Regions from separate parts of the Clostridium oceanicum genome, predicted to be linked through region 1. Evidence: riboswitches for the same ligand, from Rfam matches in the RefSeq annotation. Region 1 holds a riboswitch; the other holds the start of a gene.
What was found. A riboswitch is a leader RNA that binds a small molecule or an ion and turns the genes downstream of it on or off. The one in region 1 is predicted to bind S-adenosylmethionine.
Positions count from the first base shown of each region.

Region 2: another riboswitch for S-adenosylmethionine. It lies ahead of metK (methionine adenosyltransferase); the one in region 1 lies ahead of ABDZ71_RS10750 (O-acetylhomoserine aminocarboxypropyltransferase/cysteine synthase family protein).

Region 1 covers NZ_BAAACG010000010.1:26,285-34,114, reverse strand. The annotation lists gene ABDZ71_RS10760 (homoserine O-succinyltransferase) at 1-799, opposite strand, end outside; gene ABDZ71_RS10755 (homoserine dehydrogenase) at 822-2,054, opposite strand; gene ABDZ71_RS10750 (O-acetylhomoserine aminocarboxypropyltransferase/cysteine synthase family protein) at 2,096-3,379, opposite strand; SAM riboswitch class I at 3,517-3,626, opposite strand; SAM riboswitch class I at 4,364-4,465, shown strand; gene metF (methylenetetrahydrofolate reductase [NAD(P)H]) at 4,663-5,550, shown strand; gene ABDZ71_RS10740 (methionine synthase) at 5,571-6,251, shown strand; gene ABDZ71_RS10735 (homocysteine S-methyltransferase family protein) at 6,241-7,830, shown strand, end outside.
Region 2 covers NZ_BAAACG010000013.1:112,105-119,934, reverse strand. The annotation lists gene ABDZ71_RS14575 (competence protein ComF) at 1-799, opposite strand, end outside; gene recD2 (SF1B family DNA helicase RecD2) at 815-3,058, opposite strand; gene metK (methionine adenosyltransferase) at 3,170-4,345, opposite strand; SAM riboswitch class I at 4,427-4,536, opposite strand; tRNA gene ABDZ71_RS14560 (tRNA-Tyr) at 4,661-4,745, opposite strand; tRNA gene ABDZ71_RS14555 (tRNA-Thr) at 4,749-4,824, opposite strand; tRNA gene ABDZ71_RS14550 (tRNA-Val) at 4,853-4,928, opposite strand; tRNA gene ABDZ71_RS14545 (tRNA-Tyr) at 4,938-5,022, opposite strand; tRNA gene ABDZ71_RS14540 (tRNA-Thr) at 5,028-5,103, opposite strand; gene ABDZ71_RS14535 (tRNA 2-thiocytidine biosynthesis TtcA family protein) at 5,359-6,072, shown strand; gene yyaC (spore protease YyaC) at 6,134-6,667, shown strand; gene mreB (rod shape-determining protein) at 6,719-7,750, opposite strand.

The DNA of each region.
Region 1 (7,830 bases):
TTAAAAAATAGTTTTTAGGAATATCTATTTCAATATTTTTATTTAAATCTCTTTTGTATTCATCATAAAGAGTGAATTTATCATACTCAGAGTGACCAGTAACAAATATACTTTTTAAATCTTTACTTTGTACCATGTAAACTCCAGCATCTTTAGATTCGGCGATTATTTGTAGCTTATCACATTTTAATACATCTTCGCCTTTTGTATATGTGTACCTTGAATGAGGAGCATAAAATTCATCATCAAACATTTTAGTTAACTTGCTAGGAGTAATTAGTTTGTGAGAAAATACTCCAAATAATTTTTTGTCTAATTTATATTTAGGTATACCATAATGATAGTATAATCCTGCTTGTGCACCCCAACATATATATAATGTAGATTTAACTTTTTCTTTGCAGTAATCGAATATTTCTTTTAACTCATTAAAATAATCTACCTCTTCAAATTCCAAAAGTTCTATAGGGGCACCGGTTATAATAGCGCCGTCAAAGTTTTCCTCTTTAATTTCATCTATTGTTTTATAAAAAGTGCTAAGATAGGTTTCATCTGTGTTTTTGCTTTTATGAGTTTTAGTTTTTAATAAAGTAATATTTATATCCAGTAGACTGCTACCAAGTCGTCTTATCAGTTGAGTTTCAGATTTAGATTTTTGAGGCATTAAATTAAGTATAAGTATGTTTAATGCACTATGACATTTAGATTTATAAATATTAGAATTTTTACTGCATACATCTATATCTTCAGCTTTTAAAATTTCATAAGCTGGCAGATTTTCATCAATAAATATACTCATCATTTAATCCTTTCTAAAAAAATTATAGTATCATAAGAGTTTTTACGTTATTAATATCAGTAAAAATTCTTAAATTTTCTTCTAAATCTTTTTCATATACTGAATAAATAGTAGCAAAAACTTCATCTTTAGGAAGTAAGTCATCTGTGTCTATATATACTTTATTAAATTTTTCACTTAATTTACTAATTATTTTATGCCTATCTTTGTTATCTACTTTAATTCTTACAATCCAATCTTTTTTATCCGTAAAACTTTTTTGAAGATTTGCAGGTTCTTTATTAAATAATAACTGATCTTCTTTTTTATTTATTAAAACATTCATTATATCAGCATAAACTGCACTAGCTGTGGGAAGTTTTCCTGCGCCTTTACCGTAAAAAGCAAGTTCTCCTACGCTGTCGCCTTCTATAACTATAGAGTTAAATTCATTTTCAACTTTTCCAAGTATTGAATCTTTAGACACAATAACTGGTCTTACGGAAGCATGTATTTTATCATTTATTATATTACTAATTCCAATAAATTTAACTGTGCCACCTAATCTGTTAGATTTTAAAATATCAAATTCATCTAGTTTATCTATTCCTTCAACTTTAAAAGTTTCCCAATCTAAATTTCTATTATAAGCTATATTAGACAGTATATTAAGTTTTCTAGCACTATCGTATCCTTTAATATCAGAAGTAGGATCTGCTTCTGCAAAGCCAAGCTCTTGAGCCAATTTTAAAGCTTTATCAAAACTAAGATTTTCTTTAGACATTTTTGTTAAAATAAAGTTAGTAGTACCATTTAAGATAGCTTTTATGCTTGTTACATTATTTCCTATTAAGCAGTTTTTAAGCGGTCTAAGTATTGGTATTCCACCACCTACACTAGCTTCAAAGTAAAGTTTAACATTATTTTCTTTAGCAAGACTTAAAAGTTCTAAACCATGCTTTGCAATTAAATCTTTATTTGCAGTAACTACATGTTTTTTCTGCTTTAAAGACATTTTTATATATTCATAAGCTGGATTTAAACCACCCATACATTCAACAACAATATCTACATCCTCTTTTAAAATATCTTCTGGTTTGTCTGTTATAATTCTATAATTATTGCTGTTTCTATGTTTATCTTTATTTTTAACTAATATCTTAGAAATTTTTATCCCTTTATTTAATTTGTTTTTTATACTATTTATATTTTTTTCTATTAGTTCAGCTACTCCAGAGCCAACTACACCATTTCCTAATATAGCTATTGAAATCATTTATGAAGTCCTCCTTATTATTATGCAAAATTTAATTATGCTTATTTTATATTATTTAAAGCTTGATCAAAGTCTTTTATTATATCATCTGCATTTTCTATACCAACAGAAACTCTTACTAAATCTTTTGGTACTCCAGAAGATATTAATTGTTCTTCTGATAACTGTCTATGAGTTGTGCTAGCAGGGTGAATTACACTAGTTCTAGCATCTCCTATATGAACAACTAAAGCTGCTAGGGAAAGATTTTTAGTAAATACTTTAGCTGCATCGTCATTTCCTTTAATTCCAAAAGTTAATATACCGCTAGCACCATATTTTAGATACTTTTTAGCATTATCATAATTTTTATTGTTTTCTAGTAGGGGATAATTAACCCAACTAACTTTTGGATGATCTTTTAAAAATTTGGCTAGCTTTAAAGCATTGTCGCTATGTCTTTCCATTCTAAGATGTAATGTTTCTAGTCCTAAATTAAACAAGAATGCATTGAAAGGACTTAAACATGCTCCAAAATCTCTAAGTAATGTAACTCTTAGTTTAACTATATATGCAGCATTTTTAAAAGATTCTGAAAAATTTGTACCATGGTATGTAGGATCTGGCTCTGAAAGAGATTTAAATTTACCATTATTCCAATCAAAGTTACCACCATCTACTATAGCTCCACCTACACTTGTTGCATGACCGTCAATATATTTAGTAGCAGAATAAACTACTATATTAGCACCATGCTTTAATGGCTTGCAAAGTTTAGAGGTCATTAAAGTATTATCAACTATAAAAGGTACTCCAATTTCTTTAGCAACACTTGAAAATTTATCAAAATCTAAAATATTTAAGCTAGGATTAGCCATTGTTTCCCCATATATAAGTTTAGTTTTATCAGTACATTTATTTAAAATTTCTTCTCTTGAAGCATCAGGAGAAACTAAAGTTACATCAATTCCTAATTTGTTTAAAGTAGAAGAGAGTAGAGTAAATGTTCCTCCATAAAGATTTGAAGATGCTACAATGTGATCTCCTTTTGTACAAATATTTAAAACTGCTAAAGTAATAGCTGATTGTCCTGATGCAGTAGCTACCGCGCCAACTCCACCTTCAAGTTCTGTTAGCTTTTGTTCAAACCCTGCAACAGTTGGGTTTCCTATTCTAGAATAAAAGAATCCTTCTTCTTTTAAATCAAATAAATTAGCAACTTGATCTGGATCTTCATATTTATAAGTTGTACTTTGTACTATAGGAAGAATTCTAGCTTCTCCAGACTTTGGTGTATATCCTCCTTGTATACATATAGTTTCATCTTTCCAATTTTCATTAAACATAGTATTGCCCCCTTAATTATTTATTTAAATGGAAACAAGTGGTTTATTGAATCAACCTGTTTCAACTTGTTATTAAAAAAAATAAAAGCCATTTCTTAGAGAAATGACTTTAAATTACAGTTATAGAAACTACAATTTTCTCATCTCTCAGTAAATTTAACTGCAGGATTTAGCACATTTCTGATTTTTAAAAATCAGCTGTTGCCGGGTTTCTCAGGGCCTGTCCCTCAACCACTCTTGATAAGAAATATTTTATATTAACTTTTTAAAATTCAATTTTTCGTTTTCTTAAATTTGATTTAACCTTTGCTTGAAACTTATTATATTTAAAATCATTTTTTATGTCAAGGGGTTAATTTATGATTTGTATAGATTTACTTAGAGTGAAAAAGTATACATTGGCTATATTACTAGAAGGAAAAAATATTTATATTTTTTTTATTATTTTAAAAAGTGCCCTTTCTCCACCGTTGGGATCATATGGTATTAAAAACCACTTAGCTTTTTTAATACAAAAACTATATTTAATAGATAATAAAGTTTATACAATAGAGAAATGTATAAATTTTATTATCTATTAGAGAGGCTAAAGGTGTACTTATCTTTTTAGTTTAGAAAGATAAAGGTTTAAATATAATAAAAACTTAAATACTAATATTATTCTAAAATCTTATGATATATATTAGGTGGTGTTGTAAGTGAAAAATTTAAATGCACTTTAATGTAAAAAAAATAGTACATAAAGATATACGGGTAGTTATTATAAATAAAAAATTACTTAGTAATATAATAAAGTTAATTTAAAATCATAATCCTAATAATATATCTATATTAAGATAAACTGTGTTGTTTTTTAAATATAGAAGATTCTTTTAAATAAACTTCTTAAAAACAAGTGTATAAGTTTTCATAAAAAAATTATAAAAAATAGCTTTACATTTTCTTTTTTTTGTAATATAATCGTACTTAATAAAAAATGAATGAAGCTTATCATGAGAGGCGGAGGGACTGGCCCTACGAAGCCCGGCAACCGTATATTTATATACAAGGTGCTAAATCCTGCAGCATTATGCTGATAGATAAGGATAATATCTTACGTTATTAAAACCTAAGGGATTACTCCTTTAGGTTTTTTATTTATTTTAAAATAAAAAGTCAACTAAATAAAAAATAAATTTAATAATCAAAATATTTAGTTTAAATCTATACTTAATAAAAGAACAGTGTAAAGCATCAATAATAAAAATTATAAAATAGACATAATACGAAAAGGGGTTATTTAAATGAAAATCAAAAATTTATTTTCCGAAAAAAATGTAGTTTTCTCTTTGGAGGTATTTCCACCTAAAAGTACTACTCCAATTGAAAATATATATAAAACACTAGATGAACTTAAAGATCTAAAGCCAGATTATATAAGTGTAACTTATGGAGCCGGTGGTACTAGTTCTGGTAATAAAACTTGTGAACTTTCATCACTTATAAAAAACAAATATAACATAGAAGCTTTAGCTCATTTAACTTGCATAAATTCTACAAAAGAAACTATAGAAAATACATTAAAAAATCTTAAAGACAATAACATAGAAAATGTATTAGCTTTAAGAGGAGACATACCTTTAGATCAAAAACCAATAGGGGATTATAACTATGGATTTGAACTTGTAGATTATATAAAAAAGCATCATGATTTTTCTATAGCAGCAGCTTGTTATCCAGAAGGACATACAGAAAGCATTTCTTTAGATAAGGATATTGAAAGATTAAAACAAAAGGTTGATTGTGGTACAGACTATTTGATAAGTCAATTGTTTTTCGATAATAACTTATTCTATGAGTTTAATGATAAAATTAATAAAAAGAATATAAATGTACCAATTCAAGCTGGAATAATGCCTGTAATAAACAAAAAACAAATTGAAAGAATAGTTTCTTTATGTGGTGCGTCACTTCCTCCAAAATTTATAAAAATAATGAATAGATATGAACATGATAAAAATGCTTTAAGAGATGCTGGAATAGCTTATGCAGTAGAACAAATAGTAGACTTAGTATCTAGTGGAGTAAAGGGAATTCATCTATATACAATGAATAATCCTTATGTAGCTAGAAAAATAAATGAAAGTATAAAATCTATAATAGGTTCTGTAAATAATGATTTAGCTATTTAGATTTTAAATTGGTGAATCTTATGAATGATATATTTAAAATAGATAAAAAAGAAGTTTTAAGATATTTAGGGTATAAAAGTTCTATAGTTGATAAAAATACAGATACTTTAATTGAAGAATGTAGAAGAGAAATTAAAGAATATATAAATTTTAAATACACCTATAAAACTTTTAATATAGAAAAAAAAGACAAAGAAGTATTAATAAAAGATACTAATTTAATCTTTAAAGGAAAAGATATATTAAGACATTTAAGTAATTCAAAAGAATGCACTCTTATGGCAGTAACTTTAGGAATAAGCTTAGATAGAAAAATAGCACTTTATGAAAAAACTAATATGACTAAATCAATAATATTAGACGCTTGTGCAACTACAGCTATTGAAGATGGCTGTGATTTTGTAGAATCTATAGTAAAAAAAGAAGCTGAGCTTAAAAATAATAAAATAACATTTAGATATAGTCCTGGATATGGTGATTTGAGTATAGAAATTCAAAAGGATTTTTTAAAAGTTTTAAATGCTCAAAGAGAAATTGGTCTTACGGCATCATCTCATAATATACTGATACCAAGAAAATCTGTTACCGCTATAATAGGATTTATACCTAAAGAAATAACCCTTAAAAAAAGAAGCTGCGTAAACTGTAATAAATATAAAGATTGCGAATTTAGAAAGACAGGTGAATCATGTGGAAATTAAAAAAATACTAGAAGAAAAGATACTGTTTTTTGATGGAGCTATGGGAACAATGCTTCAAAGAGCGGGACTTAAAAGAGGAGAAATTCCAGAAATTTTAAATATAGAAGATAAAGATAAAATTATAAACATACATAAAAAATATATAGAAGCTGGAGCCAATATAATTACTACTAATACTTTTGGAGCTAATGAACTAAAATTAGAAGATATTAAATATAGTGTAGAAGAAATAATAGACGCAGCTGTAAAAAATGCTAAAAAAGCTTCAGAAAATAGAGATACTTTAGTGGCTTTAGATATAGGCCCTATAGGTGAACTTTTAGAACCTATGGGAACATTAAAATTTGAAAAAGCTTACAATGTATTTAAAAGACAAGTAATTCAAGGTGTTAAAAGTGGAGCAGATGTAATACTTATAGAAACTATGGCAGATTTATATGAAGTTAAAGCAGCAGTTTTAGCAGCTAAAGAAAATTCCAAATTACCTGTATTTTGTACAATGACTTTTGAAAAGGATAGAAGAACTTTTACAGGATGCAGTATTTTGTCAATGATTATGACTTTAGAGGGCTTAGGAGTAGATGCACTAGGAGTAAATTGTTCTCTAGGACCTGTAGAACTTGAACCTATAGTATCAGAAATACTTGAATTTTCTTCTATACCAGTTATGGTTCAACCTAATGCTGGTCTTCCTAAAATGGTTAATGGAGAAACAGTATATGAGATATCTAAAGAAGAATTTTCTTCTATAGAAAAAAGAATGGCAGAAAAGGGAGCAAGAATACTAGGTGGATGTTGTGGTACAGATGACACCTTTATAAAAAAAGTAGTAGAAGAAGTATCAAAAGTAAAACCTATATCTAAAAATAGTTCTAAAATATGTGGAGTATGTACTCCTACTAACCCTGTTATAATAGACGGAGTGAAAGTAATAGGTGAGAGAATAAATCCTACTGGTAAAAAGTTATTTAAAGAAGCTCTTAAAAATAATGATATAGATTATATTGTAAAACAGGCTCTATCACAAATAGATGCAGGAGCGGATATTTTAGATGTTAATGTAGGTTTACCTGAAATAAATGAAGCAGAAATGATGATTAAAGTTGTAAAAGAACTTCAATCTGTAATTGATATACCGCTTCAAATAGATTCTAATGATAAAAATGTTATAGAAAAAGCACTTAGAATTTACAATGGAAAAGCTATAGTAAATTCAGTGAATGGTGAGGAAAAAGTTTTAAATTCTATACTACCTATTGTAAAAAAATATGGTGCTTCAGTTATAGGACTTACACTAGATGAAAAAGGTATTCCTCTTAAAGCAGAAGATAGGTTTAAAGTAGCAAAAAAGATAGTTAATAAATGTTTAGAATACGGTATTTCTAAAGAAGATATAATAATAGATTGTCTTACTTTAACAGTTTCCGCTCAGCAAAAGGAAGTAGTAGAAACTTTAAAAGCTTTAAATATGGTTAAGAATAGATTAAAAGTTAAAACAGTTCTTGGAGTTTCAAATGTTTCCTTTGGACTTCCAAATAGAGAACTTTTAAATAGTACCTTTTTAGCTATGGCTCTTAGA
Region 2 (7,830 bases), on a different contig from region 1:
GAATGTTATTAAAATTATTGGTTATTATTATACCTTTTTCACTTTTCATAAATTCGTCAATCTTTTTGTAGTTTTTATAATTTTTATCTACAGTTACACTAACACCAAAATTAATATTGTTGTTATTTATATATTTATATAAATTTTCACTAACCCTATTAGATGAAGTATAAACTATAACTTTTCTTTTAGACTTTATAGACCATTCTAAATAATCATACATTATAAACGGTATTTCTTTATTAAGATCTATTCTAGTAATCATAATCCTAGGTTCTATTATAGGCATTTTATCTTCTCTAAAAGGTATATAAAAGTGTCTATAATATGGAAGTATTGGTTCAATAGAATAGGATATAGCTTTGCCTTCATTTTTAAGCTTAGATTTTATTAATCTTTGTATATTTTCTTTACTATGAAAAGAAAAATTACTTATATCATCATATATTACTAAATCAAATTTTTCATTTAAATAATCCCCTATATTAAAATCTGTTATTTTTAACTTTGATTCTACTTTAGTTTTTGGATTTTTCACATAAGAATAATCATTAAAACCTGTTAGCTTTTTTAAATATCTAACTATCTTTACATTTGTTTTTTTTTCATTAGTTACATATAATATATTTTTGCCATGATTTATAAAATATAATATAATATCAACAAAAAATTTACAATCATTATAAGGTATTGCTATAACATTTAAAAATCTTTCTTCACTCTTACACCATGAAGATATATAATCTAAGACTTCACTAGGTTCATGTTTTTCATAACCATACTTTTTTAATAAAGTCATAAAAACTACTCTCCTTTAATTGTTATCATTATTTTCACTTGAAAGCCCATTCTCTATTACATTAACTATTCTCCATTTAAGAAGTGAAAATCTTTCAAAGCTCTTATTATTGCTTATCATAAAACTAGTAGCTTTTAAAGATCCTACTAATACAACTAACTTTTTTGCTCTTGTTATTCCTGTATAAAGGAGATTTCTATTCATTAAAAGTGGCGGACCCATAAACATTGGTATAATAACCACTGGAAATTCACTTCCTTGACTTTTATGTATAGTTACAGCATATGCTAAATCTATTTCATCTAAATATAAATCTTCATAAACTACCCTTTTATCTTCATCAAATAATACAGTTATTGTCTTTTTTTCTTCATCTACGTCTTCTATATATCCTACATCTCCATTAAATACCCCTACACCATCTTTTTCTAATTCACTATATTTTCTAGTCCATTTTAGGGTATAGTTATTTTTTATTTGCATAACCTTATCCCCAACTCTAAATATAGTGTCTTTAAAACTTATTTCTTTTTTATCCTTATCTTTAGGATTTAAAATTTCTTGCAAATGAACATTTAAATTATTGATTCCAAGTATTCCTTTTCTCATAGGGGACAGTATTTGTATATGCTTCTTTTTATCCCACTTTTTATTGAATTTTGGTAACCTTTTGTTACAAAGGTCTATTAAAGTATCTGAAATTTTATTTGGATCTTCACATTCTATAAAATAAAAATCTTTATCTTTTTTATTTAATAAGGGCATTTCTCCACTATTAATTTTGTGGGCATTTACTATTATCATACTTTCCTTTGACTGTCTAAAAATATCTTTCAATCTAACAATCTTAACACATCTACTATCTATTAAATCTCTAAGAACGTTACCAGGACCTACAGAAGGAAGTTGATCCACATCACCAACTATAATAAGTCTTGTGCCTAAAGATATAGCCTTAAGCAAGCTATGCATAAGCATTATATCTATCATAGAAGCTTCATCTATAATAATTACATCACATTCTAATGGAGTATCTTCACTTTTTGAAAATAATCCTTCCCTATCTTCTCCTATTCCCATCTCTAATAGTCTATGTATAGTTTTAGCTTCTCGTCCTGTAGATTCTGACATTCTCTTTGCTGCTCTTCCTGTAGGAGCTGCCATAAATACCCTCATATTGGCTTTTTCAAATATATCCGTTATGCAGTTTATTATAGTAGTTTTACCAGTTCCAGGTCCTCCAGTAATTACTTCAACCCCATTATCAAAAGCTCCTTTTATGGCTTCTTTTTGTGATGGTGCAAAAGTTATACTATTACTTTTTTCAAATATTCCTATTTCTTTTTCTATATCTATTTTTAAATCTTTATACTCATTTAAAGATAACATTAATATCTTTCTAGTTACTCCTAATTCACAATAGTAGTAGGGTAAATTAAATACACATTTATTATTATAAGCTTCCTCTATCTTAAGTTTATTTTCAGAAACACTTACATATATATTTCTTTCAATCTCTTCTTCTTTAACACATAAAATATCTATTGCTTGTTTTTTTAGTTTATCCATAGGCATATAAGTATTTCCTAACGCACAAAACTGGTTTATTATATAGGTTATTCCACTTTGAATTCTAAAAGGTGAATCTGCTTCTATCCCTAAACTTTTAGCAATTTTATCAGCAGTTTTAAACCCTATACCAGATATATCTTCTGTAAGTATATATGGATTTTTACGTACTTTATTTATAGAATTAACTCCATATTTTTTATGTATCTTTACACACTGGTTAGCAGTAACTCCATATTGCTGGAAAAATATCATAATGTTTCTTACTTCTCTTTGCTTTTCATAAGAAGATTTTATAGTTTCTATTTTCTTTTTACCAATACCTTCTATCTCTTTAAGCTTTTCTATATCATTATCTAATATATCTAAGGATTTCTCTTTAAATTTCGCAACTATTTTTTTAGCAGTTACAGGCCCTATACCAGACACTATACCAGAAGCTAGGTATCTTTCTATTCCTAAAACGGTATCTGGAGTTATCTCTTCACAACTTTCAACTTTAAACTGTTTACCAAATTGCTTATGAACAACCCATTCACCTTTTAATTTTAAATTTTGACCTTCTGTTATATAAGGAATAAACCCAACTATAGTTATAATTCTGTTTTTGTCTTTAATTTTTGCAACCATATATCCGTTATCCTGATTTTCAAAAACTATATCCTCAACAAAGCCTTGTAATTCCTGCATATGATCTCTCCTAAACTACTTTATTATATAAATTATAACATAATTTATTTACATATATACAAATACTACCTAATTAAAAGAGTTAGACCATAAAGCCTAACTCTTCTTATATTATAAGTATTTTTTTATTTCATCAACCTTATCTAACTTTTCCCATGGAACATCTATATCTGTTCTTCCAAAATGACCATAAGCTGCTACTTGTTTATATATTGGTCTTTTTAATTTTAAATCTCTTATAATAGCTCCTGGTCTTAGATCAAATACTTTATCTACTATTTGAGATGTTTTTTCTTCTGATATTTTTCCTGTTCCAAAAGTATCTATAGATATTGAAACTGGCTTAGCTACTCCTATAGCATAAGATAGTTGTATTTCTAATTTATCTGCTACTCCTGCTGCTACTAAGTTTTTAGCTACCCATCTAGCTGCATATGCAGCTGATCTATCTACTTTTGTTGCATCCTTACCTGAGAAAGCTCCTCCACCATGTCTTCCATATCCGCCATAAGTATCAACTATTATTTTTCTTCCTGTTAATCCTGAATCCCCTTGTGGTCCTCCAATTACAAATCTACCAGTTGGGTTAATGTAATATTTTGTATTCTCATCTAATAATTCTTCAGGAATTACAGCATTTATAACATGCTCTTTTATGTCTTTTTGTATTTGTTCTTGTGTAGCTTTTCTGCTATGTTGAGTTGAAACAACAATAGAATCTATTCTAACTGGTTTTTCATCTTCATATTCTACTGTAACTTGTGCTTTTCCATCTGGTCTTAAATATGCTAAAGTTCCATTTTTTCTAACTTCTGATAATCTTCTTGTTATTTTATGAGCTGTTTCTATAGGAAGAGGCATATATTCTTTAGTTTCATTAGTAGCAAAACCAAACATCATACCTTGATCTCCAGCACCTATAGCATCTATTTTTTCCATTTCTCCAGCTTTTGATTCTAATGCTTCATCAACACCTACAGCAATATCTGAAGATTGTTCATCTATTGAAGTTAATACAGAACAAGTTTCACAATCAAATCCGTATTTAGCTCTATCGTAACCTATTCCTTTTATAGTTTCTCTAACAACTTTAGGTATATCTACATAACAATGAGTAGATATTTCCCCCATTACTAATACCATACCAGTAGTAACAGCTGTTTCACAAGCTACTCTACCTTCTGGATCTTTTTCTAATATAGCATCTAATATAGCATCTGATACCTGGTCACAAATTTTATCTGGATGTCCCTCTGTAACTGATTCAGATGTAAAAATTCTTTTCATACTTTAAACCTCCCATTTAATGATTTTAAAATTGCAAAAAAATAAGCCTCTTCAATAAGAAGAGGTTATATACTAACTTCTCTCTTATCTTGCAGAACTAACTGCCGGAATTGGCACCTATAGTGAACATCACTACTCACTGGTTGCCGGGTTTCAAAGGGCCCTTTTCCCTCCACCTCTCTGGATAAGAGTTTACTATTAACTTTTACTATTAAAAATCATAACATAACATCATATAGGTGTCAACAACCTAAAAAAATTATATTATAATTTATTCTACCATAAAATAAAAAACCTTTACTAAAGTAAAGGTTTTGGTGGAGGAAGATGGATTCGAACCATCGAAGCAAATTGCAACAGATTTACAGTCTGCCCCCTTTGGCCACTCGGGAACTCCTCCATATGGAGCTGGCAATAGGACTTGAACCTACAACCTGCTGATTACAAGTCAGCTGCTCTGCCAATTGAGCCATGCCAGCATATTATTAAATTTTTTATAAAATTTTATGGTGGGCACAACAGGGCTCGAACCTGTGACCCCCTGCTTGTAAGGCAGATGCTCTCCCAGCTGAGCTATGCGCCCATAAAATTTTGGTGGAGGAAGATGGATTCGAACCATCGAAGCAAATTGCAACAGATTTACAGTCTGCCCCCTTTGGCCACTCGGGAACTCCTCCACATATGGAGCTGGCAATAGGACTTGAACCTACAACCTGCTGATTACAAGTCAGCTGCTCTGCCAATTGAGCCATGCCAGCATATTTTGTATTTATGTTGAAAGTTTTGAACGCTTTCGACAAGAAATAGTATATCTGTTTTTAATTATAATTTCAAGCCCATTTATTTATGTTTTTACTGCTTTATTCCTTTGTATCTTTTATTATCTCTAATTTTCTTTATTTTATACACATATACCATTTATAAAACATATAAGGTTTTAATGGTATAATTATTAGTACATTTTTACAATATAATCTAAATAACTACAATATATTCATACTTAGGAGGTACTTATGCAAAAATTATTAAGTAAATTAAGAAAAGCTATAAATGATTTTGATTTAATTCAAGACAATGACAAAATAGCTGTCGGTTTATCTGGTGGAAAAGATAGTATATGTTTATTACAACTACTAAAAAAATACCAAAGGTTCTCCCCTGAAAAATTTGATTTAATAGCTATAGTTATAGATCCAAATAGTGGTGCAGATTTTTCTCCTATGGAAGAAATGTGCTCTGAAATGGATATACCAATACACATTTATAAAACTAATATAAAAGAAATAGTTTTTGATATTAGAAAAGAAAAAAATCCTTGTTCCCTTTGTGCAAATTTAAGAAGAGGTGCATTAAATGATTATGCTAAAAAATTAGGCTGTAATAAACTTGCATTAGGTCATCATAAAAATGATGCTGTTGAAACTTTACTTATGTCTATGTTCTATGAAGGAAGAATTAGTAGCTTTTCTCCTAAAACTTATTTAAACAGACGTGATATAACTTTAATAAGACCTATGGTTTATATAAATGAATATGAAACCAAAAGCATATCAAAAAAATATAATTTTAAAATAATTGACAACCCTTGCCCTGCTAATGGATATACTAAAAGAGAGTATATGAAAGATTTAATATCTTCTTTAGAAAAAGATATACCAGGAATAAGGGATAGGCTTCTAGGATGTCTTACTAATACTGACCAATTAAATATATGGAAAAAAAATTAAAATTTTTATTTAATATTTAATTATCCCTATTCATATAAATTAATATAGGGAGGGATGTACTTTGAGTAAAATTAAAACACCTTATAACAATTCGCTATCCTACTATAAAATAGCATATTTTTTAAAAGATTATATTAATAAAGATACTTTAATAGTATGTATAGGAACTGATAGGTGTATAGGTGATTCTTTAGGACCTCTAGTAGGTAGTATGTTAAGATCGAAAAATTTTCCTCTACATGTATATGGAACTATAGATAATCCTATACATGCTTTAAATATAGAAGAAAAAATATCTCAAATCAAAAATCGTCACCCAAATAGCAATATAATAGGCATAGACGCTTGCTTAGGTGATAAATGCAAAATTGGAGAACTGCAGGTAAGAGACTATCCTGTTCATCCCGGAAAGGGTGTAGGGAAATCTCTACCTAATATAGGAGAAGTATCTATAATAGGAATTGTAGACTCTCATGAAAACAATGAATTATTTCATTCTAATACTATTAGATTAAGTTTAATAATGAATATGGCAAAAACTATAGTTAACTCATTACTACATTGCTATTATATGGTATATAATGAACCTGAATAAGCACCATAATAATAGTTATTATTATGGTGCTTATTCATATAAAGCTATATGTTATTCAACTAAATTTAATCCATCACCGGAAGATGATATACCCATTTTATCCAAATAAGCTAGTACCTTTCCAGTACCTTCTGCTACGCAAGAAACTGCATTATCAGCTATATGAACAGGTACTTTAGTAACGCTTCCTATTAAGTCACTAAGTCCATTTAATAAAGCTCCTCCACCTGTCATTATTATTCCTTTATCTGCTATATCTGCAGATAACTCAGGTGGAGTTTTTTCTAGAACAGAATGAGCAAGATCAGCTATAGCATTAACTGATTCTTGAAGAGCTTCTCTCATTTCATCTGAAGTTACAGTTATATCTTTAGGAAGTCCTGAAACTAAATCTCTTCCTCTTATTTGCATAGGAACCGGTTCCCCTTTAGCAAATGCAGAACCTATATTAATTTTAAGATTTTCTGCTGTTCTTTCCCCTATCATAAGTTTATGTTTTTTCCTTATGTATTTTATTATTGATTCATCAAAACTGTCCCCTGCTCTTTTTATAGAAGATCTAACAACTATTCCACCTAGAGATATTACGGCGATATCAGTAGTTCCACCACCTATGTCAATTACCATACTTCCACTAGCTTTAGTTATATCAAGGTCTGCTCCAATAGCTGCTGCTAACGGTTCTTCAATTAAAAATACCTTTTTAGCACCAGCATTCTTTGCTGCATCAATAACCGCTCTTTTTTCCACTTCAGTAGCTTCACATGGAATACAAACAACAACCCTTGGAGCACCTATTTTTTTCTTACCACAAGCTTTTGTAATAAAATAATTTAACATTCTTTCTGTAATATCATAATCAGATATTACTCCATCTCTCATTGGACGTATTGCCACTATATTTCCTGGAGTCCTTCCTATCATTTCTCTTGCTTCTTGTCCAACTGCTAGGACTTTATCTTTGTTCCTATCTATAGCTACCACTGAGGGTTCATTCAAAATGACTCCTTTACCCTTTATATATACAAGTACTGTAGCGGTACCTAAATCTATTCCCATATCAGTGCCTACACTAAAAAACATTCCCTTATCCTCTCCTACTCTCTAAACTTATATAATAATTATAAGAAAAATAAAAATAGCTTTACTAAAAGCCTATAAAT